One region of the Sphingomonas sp. ABOLG genome, then DNA from elsewhere that is predicted to be linked to it. Evidence: riboswitches for the same ligand, from Rfam matches in the RefSeq annotation. Region 1 holds a riboswitch; the other holds the start of a gene.
What was found. Region 1 has a riboswitch for cobalamin ahead of CA236_RS13950 (putative oxygenase MesX). Riboswitches for the same ligand answer to the same signal wherever they lie in the genome.

Region 1 (4,416 bases):
TCGATTACGATGCACTGCTGACCTACGATCCGACGGGTCCGTTCGTCAATGAATCGCAAAAGCAGCTCGGTGTGTACGTGCAGGACCAGATCCGTCTGTTCGACCGTGTCTCGGTGATCGTCGGCGCCCGCCGGGACCATGTCACCAATTCGTCGGGGCAGGAAGACAACGCCACCACCTTCCGTGCCGGCATTATCGGGGAGATCGGCGCCGGCATCTCGCCTTTCTTCAGCTATACCGAAAGCTTCCTGCCGATCGCCGGGCGGCTGTCCGGGCCCGGCGGTGTTCCGGGCAATCCGTTCAGACCGCAGACCGGCACGCAATATGAAGCCGGCGTGAAGTGGCAGCCCGCGCCCACCACGCTCGTCACCGTCACCGGATTCCACATCAAGGAGCGCAACCGCGTCCTCTACCTCGCCAACAACGTGACCACTCAGTCCGGCGAGCTCACGACCAAGGGGTTCGAATTCGAGGCCAGCCACACGCTGCCGGGCAATTTCGAACTGCTGCTGAACTACGGCTACAGCGAGCTGGATTCGGAAGTGAACACCAGCCTCGATTACATGCCGCGGCACACCGCATCCTTGTGGTCGACGAAGACCTTCGCGACCAGCGCGGACGGTCCGCAGCTGCGGCTCGGTGCCGGCATCGTCTACAGCGGCAACAGCAAGTCGACCGGCCCGCTCGATCCTTATGCCCTCAACCCCGCGATTGCGCCCGGCACGCTCTACACGATCGTGACGCCCGCACGTACTACCGTGGACGCGCTGGCGGAGGTCAGCTGGAACCAGTGGCGTCTCGCGGTCAACGCGACCAATCTGTTCGACGAACGCGCCTTCGCCTCCTGCCTGGCGCGTGGCGACTGCTTCATGGCCGCGCCGCGCAACGTCATGGCGACACTCGGCTTTCGCTTCTGATCGGTTTCGGCGGCGCATTTCCACCATGCGCCGCGCGATACGTGCATCTCCCGATATGCCGTGGCTTGGGCCGCGCTTATGTCGCGGGTGTCGGTAAAGAGTGATCCGGCCAAAGAGAGTGAGGCGATATGAAGTATTTCATCGGGACCGCGCTTGCGATCCTCATCGCTGCGCCCGCTGCGGCGCAATCCGCCGGGGCGATCCAATCCAGCGGTCGCGTCGAAGCCCGGTTCGGCTGGGACCGGGGTGAGTTCAAGACTGAATTTCGCGACCCTCTGGTAGACATTTCCGACAAGAACGGAAAGAGCGGCGTCACTTACGGTATCGAAGCGGGCTATGACTATGTCACCGACAGCCGGTTCCTGGTTGGCGGCTATGTCGGGGTCGAGGGATCGTCCATCAAGGACTGCGACACCAGCCCGTTCGGCGATCGTGCCTGTCTGAAGGGCGGACGCAATTTCACCGTCGGCGCACGGGCGGGCTACGTCACGGACCAGGGCGTCGTCTATCTTAAGGGCGGCTATTCCAACGGCCAGCTGAAGTTCGAGGCCGATGATTTCGTCGATGACGAACGGGTGCGGTTCAAGGACAATCACGGCGGCTTCCATCTGGGTGCCGGCGGCGAGGTGATGGTCGCCAACAACGTCTATGGAAAGCTCGAATACGTCTTCACCAACTATTCGGCTGACAAGTTCGACGACGGCATCACCTATTCCAAATTCCGTCCGCAGCGGCATCAGGTCGTGGCCGGCATCGGCATTCGTTTCTGATGAATGCAGCGGCACGACCGCAGCGGACATCAGGATATAAACATATCTTTATATCGGCATTGACAGGGCTGGTTGGATGATGTTCAACCGGCCCTGTCGAGGTTCCCCATGCCAGGCGTGGCGATGGGGCTAAGACGGGAAGCCGGTGACGTTCCAGAAGGGGGCGGATTCCGGCGCTGCCCCCGCAACTGTGAGCGGAGAGCGGCAGTTCCATTTCGTGTCACTGGGCCCTGTAACGGGTCCGGGAAGGCCGGAACTGCCGTGTTGACCCGCAAGCCAGGAGACCTGCCTCCGACGCGATAACGTTCCTCGGACGGGGGTTCCTCCGGTGGATCGCGCCGGAGAACCGTGGATGGTGACTGCCATCGCGGACCATCGATGACGTGCGCGCTCCCTCTGGCTCCCCTGTTCGTACAACAGCAGGTGAGTCATGACGAACAGCGGTTTCACGTTCACGACCAGCAGCATCCCTTTTGACGAGGACTATCAGCCCGGCGACAGTACGCGGCTGACCACCAACTTCGCCAATCTGGCGCGGGGCGAGGCGCGGGCAGAGAACCTGCGCAACACGCTGCGGATGATCGACAATCGCTTCAACGCACTGATGCACTGGGACAATCCCGGCGGTGATCGCTACGCCCTCGCGCTGCGCATCGTCTCCGCTCACCTGGCGATCACCGATGGCGACCCGGTCGGCCTGCCGCTGATCGAGATGCTGGCGACGACGGTGCTCGACCGGCAGAGCGGCGCGTGGACCGACGGCATGACCGGCAACAGCCTGTCCTCCTACATCCGCGACTATGATTTCAGCATCCGCCTGCCCGATTACCAGCGGCGCAGCCCATGCGGCGGTGCGCCGGAGGGGTTCGGCGAGTTACATGGCAAGCTGTTCCGGCACTTCTTGGGCTCCAGCGCCTATCGCGACCAGTTTGGCAAGCCGCCGGTGTTCTGCCTCAGCGTCTCCAGCCGCGAGATCTATCATCGCACCACCAACTCCCACCCGGTCCTGGGCGTGGAGTATCGATGCGAGCATCACTCCGCGACCGACAGCTATTTCGCCAAGATGGGCCTCGCGGTGCGCTATTTCATGCCGCCGCACGCCGCCGCCCCGCTCGCCTTCTACCATCAGGGCCGGCTGCTCGACGATTATACCCATGTCGAACTGGCCAGCACCGTCGCGACGATGGAGACCTTCCAGAAGATCTACCGGCCGGAAATCTACAACGCCAATTCGGTCGCCGCGCATGACTATCGGCCCAGCCTCACGCGGCAGGATTATTCGCTGACGCGCATCGCCTACGACCGCGAAGAACGCAGCCGCCTCGCCGTCGCGCAGGGCCGCTTTGCCGAGGAACATGTCATCCGCCCGCATGGCGCGATGCTCGAACAATGGTCAGCGACGTGCGGCCTGTGACCCCCATTCACCCAAGGAATCCAATGATGACCACAGTGTTGCCGACCACCACCGCCGGCAGTCTGCCCAAGCCCGCGTGGCTCGCCACGCCGGAGACGCTCTGGTCGCCGTGGAAGCTCGCCGATGCCGAACTCGCGGATGCGCAGCGCGACGCCCTGCGGCTTGCGGTGGATGATCAGCGCCAGGCCGGGATCACCATCATCGGCGACGGCGAGCAGACCCGCCAGCATTTCGTCACCACCTTCATCGAGCATCTGAACGGCGTCGACTTCGATCGTCGCGAGACCGTGCGCATCCGCGATCGCTACGACGCCAGCGTGCCGACGGTAACCGGCCCCGTGTCGCGCCCCCGTCCCGTGTTCGTCGATGATGCCCGCTATCTGCGTGCGCAGACCGATCAACCGATCAAATGGACCCTCCCCGGCCCGATGACGATGATCGATACCTTGTACGACGCGCATTACCGCAGCCGGGAGAAGCTGGCGTGGGAATTTGCCGGCATCCTCAACCAGGAGGCGCGTGAGCTGGAGGCGGCTGGGGTCAACATCATCCAGTTCGACGAACCGGCGTTCAACGTGTTCTTCGACGAGGCGAACGACTGGGGCATTGCTGCGCTGGAACGCGCCGCCGAGGGGCTGACCGCCGAGACGGCGGTGCACATCTGCTACGGCTATGGCATCAAGGCCAATACCGACTGGAAAAGGACGCTCGGCTCCGAATGGCGGCAATATGAGGAAACCTTCCCTCGCCTGCAGCAATCGAACATCGACATCATCTCGCTCGAATGCCGCAATTCGCGGGTGCCGATGAATCTGATGGAACTGATCCGGGGCAAGAAGGTCATGGTCGGCGCGATCGACGTCGCGACCGAACAGGTCGAAACCGCGCAGGAGGTTGCCGAGACGCTGCGCCAGGCGCTGCGCTTCGTCGATGCGGACAAACTGTATCCGGCCACCAATTGCGGCATGGCCCCGCTGCCGCGTGCCGTGGCCCAGGGCAAGCTGAAGGCGCTGGGCGCTGGCGCGCAGATCGTCCGGCAGGAACTGACCGGCTGAAGCCGGCGACGCCCGTTTCCCAACCTGATTATCCCCGGCGACAAAATGTCCCAGTGACACCGCCGCACGCAGGCGATATCCGCGATGCCGTGGGGGCGATCCGGAATCTGTTGGCGCAACGCCTCGTCCCGGTGCTGATCTGTGCCGCGGCGTTGCTGCTGAAGGTGCTGGTCCCCACCGGCTACATGATCGTTCCCGATGATGGGCGGATCACCGTCGCGGTCTGTTCGGGCTTCGGCCCGCAGACGATGGAGATCGTC
Region 2 (4,416 bases), on a different contig from region 1:
AGGCGAACGTCGTCGCCATCGCGGGTGAAGAAGCGGTGCGGCTGGACGTCGATCGTGACGATCGCATCGCCGGCGCCGCCCGGACCCTGCTCACCCTTGCCCGACAGGCGCATCTGAGTCCCCGTCTCGACGCCGGGCGGCAGTTTCAGGTCGATCGTCTTGCCATCGGCCAGCGTGATCCGCTGCGGCTCCAGCGCGGCGGCATCGACGAAGGGGACGCGCAGCCGATAGGCGACATTCTCGCCGCGCGGCGCGGCGCGCTGCCGCCGGCCGAAGCCGCTGGAAAAGCCGCCGCCAGCCCCGCCGGCGCGGCCGCCGAACAGCCCTTCGAAGATGTCGGACATGTCGACGCCCTCGGCGCCGCCGAAATCCTCGCTGCGGAAACCGCCGCCGGCGGAGCGCCCGCCGGCAAAGCCGCCGCCGCCAAAGCCCGCCCCGAAGGGCGAGGTGGGATTGCCATCGGCATCGATCTCGCCGCGGTCGAACCGGGCGCGCTTGTCCTTGTCGCTCAGCAGGTCATAGGCATTGGTGACCTGGCTGAAGCGTTCCGCCGCCTTGGGATTGTCCTGATTACGGTCGGGATGCAGCTCCTTTGCGAGCTTGCGATATGCTTTCTTGATCTCGGCCTCGGAGGCGCCACGCGCTACGCCGAGCGTCGAATATGGATCAGCCATTGTTGCCCCGTTGGTGTGTTACCCGGCTATGTGGGGCAGCGCCCGAGCGAGTGCAATGCAGGTTATCCGTCATCCGCATCCGTGAGGGGAGGGCTTTGCTGTGCGGGCGATCGAGCAGCCTGGCCGGTGGAACGTTCCGCCCGGCGGTATTTACCGCCCGCGGGGTTCCCGCGCCGTGCCGACGCGGCTAGGGCGCGCGCCATGCAATCCGACCTGTGCTCCCCTGACCTATATGCCGATGCCGGCCGGCCGTTGATCGATGTCATCCGCGAGGCGCTGCGCATGGCGGACATGCTGGGGCTGTCGACCACCAGCCTTCACCTGAACGCCGGGCTGGTGACGCTGGACGGCGAGGGCGTGCCGCCGATGGCGAAACAGGTCTGCGCACGCTGCTGATCGTGCCGCCGCCGGCCTGTCGATGGTCAGCGTGCGTTCAGCAAGCCGGGCGCAGCCTTCCCGCATGAATATGTTTGCACCCGCCCTTCTCGCCGCGGCCGTGCTGGCCGCTCCCGCCACCGCAGCCCTGCGCGACACGCCGGAGGTGCAATTGCAAAAGGCGCTCGCCGGGCGCGTCGCCGGGGAGCCGGTGCGCTGCATCAGCACCACCGCGATCACGTCGACTCAGATCATCGACAAGAAAGCGATCATCTACCGCGTCGGCAGCACCCTGTATCTGAACGAGCCGCAGACCGGCGCTGACCAGCTCAACGATTTCGACGCGCTGCTGAACCGCTGGGCCGGCCCGCAATTGTGCCGGACCGATTCGCTCCAGCTGCTCGATCGTACGTCGCGCATCCCGCGCGGCTTCGTCGTGCTCGGCGATTTCGTGCCCTACAAGAAGGCGCCTGCCGCGGCGAAATGAGCCGCCGGTTGCCAGCCGCGCGGCACATGACGATAGCGCGCGGATGACCGACGCACCCGACGATCACGCCCGCCACAATGACCGGATGCGCCGCATGAAGGTGGCGCGCGAAAAGATGCAGGCGCGCCGCACGCTCGAGCGCGGGCTGCTGATCGTCCACACCGGCAACGGCAAGGGGAAGTCCTCCGCCGCCTTCGGCATGGCGATCCGCTCGATCGGCTGGGGGATGCGCGTGGCGATCCTGCAGTTCGTGAAAGGCACGTGGGAAACCGGCGAGCGCCATTTCTTCACCGACCACCCGTCCGACCTCGTCAGCTTCGAAAGCATGGGGGAGGGGTTCACCTGGGACACGCAGGATCGCGCGCGCGACATCGCCGCCGCGCGCCGCGGCTGGGAGCGGGCAAAGGAACTGATCCTCGATCCCGAGATCGACTTCGTGATCCTCGACGAACTCAACATCGTGATCGCCGACGATACCCTGCCGTCGGCGGAGGTGCTGGCGTTCCTGAAGGAGCGGCCGCTGACCAAGCATATCTGCATCACGGGGCGCGGCGCGCGGGCAGAGCTGGTCGAAATCGCCGATCTGGTGACCGAGTTCGGCGAGGTGAAGCACCCGTTCAACGCCGGCTTCAACGCGCAAAAGGGCGTCGAATATTGACCCGCCCCCGCCGCTGATCCTAGGGGCGCGGCCGCGAACGGTTCCCGGAGACGGGATGAAAAGGGAAGTCGGGAAGGGCCAACGGCCTGATCCCGCGCTGCCCCCGCAACTGTGATCGGCGAGTGTCGCCCATCCGCGCCACTGGAAGCTTGAGGCTTCCGGGAAGGCCGGGCGGCACGGTGAACCGAGAGCCAGGAGACCTGCCGGTCGCACGTCGATCCATCGCGCGGACGGGGTGTGCCGGGCGGACGAGGCCGAAACCCTCGAGCGAACGACAAGAGGGATCGGCTGACGGACGGCGCTGTGCAAGGCGCCGGCCGCAGCCCTTTTGTTGGGGCAAGAACAATGAAGACCATCCAATGGCTGGCGGCATCCGCCACCCTGATCGCCGCGCCCGCGCTCGCACAGGAGGGGGCGCAGGAAGCGCCGCCGCGCGGCGATATCGTGGTGACGGCCAGCGGCGTGCCGCAGGATGTCGACACCACCGGCCAGGCGGTGACGATCATCGACCGCGAGACGATCGAACAGCGGCAGACGGTGGTGCTGAGCGACCTGTTGCAGACGACGCCGGGCGTGACGATGACCCGCAACGGCGGGGTTGGCACGGTCAATTACGTGCGGATCCGGGGCGCGGAGGCGGACCAGACGCTGACGCTGATCGACGGCGTTCGCGTCAACGATCCCTCATCACCGGGCGGCGCGTTCGATTTCGCCAATCTGCTCACCGCCTCGGTCGAGCGGGTCGAGGTGGTGCGCGGTCCCAATTCGGTGCCCTGGGGTAGCCAGGCGATCGGCGGTGTCGTCAACGTGATCACCCAGGCGCCGACGCAGCAGCTGCGCGCGCGCGGCAATGTCGAATATGGCGCGATGGATACGCTGTTCGCCAGCGGCGGCATTTCGGGCGGCAGCGGGATCGTCTCCGGTGCGCTCACCGGCGGGTACCTGCGCACTGACGGCATTTCCGCTTATGATCGCGGCACCGAACGGGACGGCTATCGCCAATATGGCGCCAGCGGCCGGGTCGAAGTGGCGTTCGCGCCCAACATCCGGCTCGACCTGCGTGGCTATTGGGCGGACAGCCGTACCGACCTCGACGGTTTTCCCGCGCCCGCCTTCGCCTTTGCCGATACGCGCGAATATTCCACGGCACAGGAATTGTACGGCTATGCCGGGCTGAACGCCGATTTCCTCGACGGCCGGTTCCGCAACGTGCTGGCGTTCCAGATCGCCGATATCGACCGCGACAATTACGATCCCGATGTCGGCGCCGCGCCATTGTTCCTGTCGCGCGGGCGCAGCGAACGCTACACCTACAAGGGCGATCTGCAGGCGACCGACCAGATCCGCGTCGTGCTGGGGGCGGAGCATGAGACGACGCGCCTTGCCGACGGCACCGACCGGTTCAGCCGCGGCACGACGAGCGTGTGGGGCGAAGTGATCCTGACGCCCGTCGCTGACCTCGCCATCACCGGGGGCGTGCGCCACGACGATGACGATGCCTTTGGCGAGCGCACCACCTTTGCCGCCAATGCCGCCTATACGCTGCCGACCGGCACGACGCTGCGCGCCAGCTATGCCGAGGGGTTCAAGGCGCCGACCTTGTACCAGCTGTATGCGCCCTTCTACGGCACGCCGACGCTCGACCCGGAAACCGCGAAGAGCTGGGACGCAGGGATCGAGCAGCGGCTGATCGGCGGCCGGCTGGTTGCCAGCGCGACCTATTTCAACCGCCGCACGCGCAACCAGATCGATTTCGACGCGCTGACCTTCACCTACAGCAACATCGCGCGCACGCGTGCCAAGGGCGCCGAGTTCGCGCTGCTGATGCGCCCGGTCGACCGCTTCACCGTCAACGCGGCCTATAGCCATGTCGACAGCGAGAACCGCAGCGCGGGGCTGGTCGGCAACGATCTGGCGCGGCGGCCGGCGGACAGCGTCAGCGTCTCGGCCGATTATCGCTTCCCCTTCGGGCTGGCGCTGGGCGCGACCGTGCTGACCGTGGGCGACAGTTTCGATGATGCGGCCAATCGGGTGCGGCTCGACGGCTATACGCTGGCGAACCTGCGGGCCGAGCTGCCGCTGAATGATCGCCTGTCGATCTATGGCCGGGTCGAGAATGTGTTCGACGCCGATTACCGCGTGGTCGCCAATTACGGCACGATCGGGCGGGCGGCCTATGGCGGCCTTCGCGTGAAGCTGGACTGAGGCGTCACCGCGCCCGT

Region 2: another riboswitch for cobalamin. It lies ahead of CA236_RS12940 (TonB-dependent receptor); the one in region 1 lies ahead of CA236_RS13950 (putative oxygenase MesX).

The regions. Positions count from the first base shown of each region.
Region 1 covers NZ_QQWW01000012.1:40,408-44,823, forward strand. Annotated here, with positions in the region: gene CA236_RS13940 (TonB-dependent receptor) at 1-917, shown strand, start outside; gene CA236_RS13945 (outer membrane beta-barrel protein) at 1,046-1,687, shown strand; cobalamin riboswitch at 1,770-1,995, shown strand; gene CA236_RS13950 (putative oxygenase MesX) at 2,118-3,101, shown strand; gene CA236_RS13955 (methionine synthase) at 3,128-4,156, shown strand; gene CA236_RS13960 (DUF2946 family protein) at 4,246-4,416, shown strand, end outside.
Region 2 covers NZ_QQWW01000010.1:99,682-104,097, forward strand. Annotated here, with positions in the region: gene CA236_RS12920 (DnaJ C-terminal domain-containing protein) at 1-674, opposite strand, end outside; gene CA236_RS12925 (hypothetical protein) at 876-1,070, shown strand; gene CA236_RS12930 (hypothetical protein) at 1,135-1,536, shown strand; gene cobO (cob(I)yrinic acid a,c-diamide adenosyltransferase) at 1,580-2,194, shown strand; cobalamin riboswitch at 2,216-2,417, shown strand; gene CA236_RS12940 (TonB-dependent receptor) at 2,540-4,399, shown strand.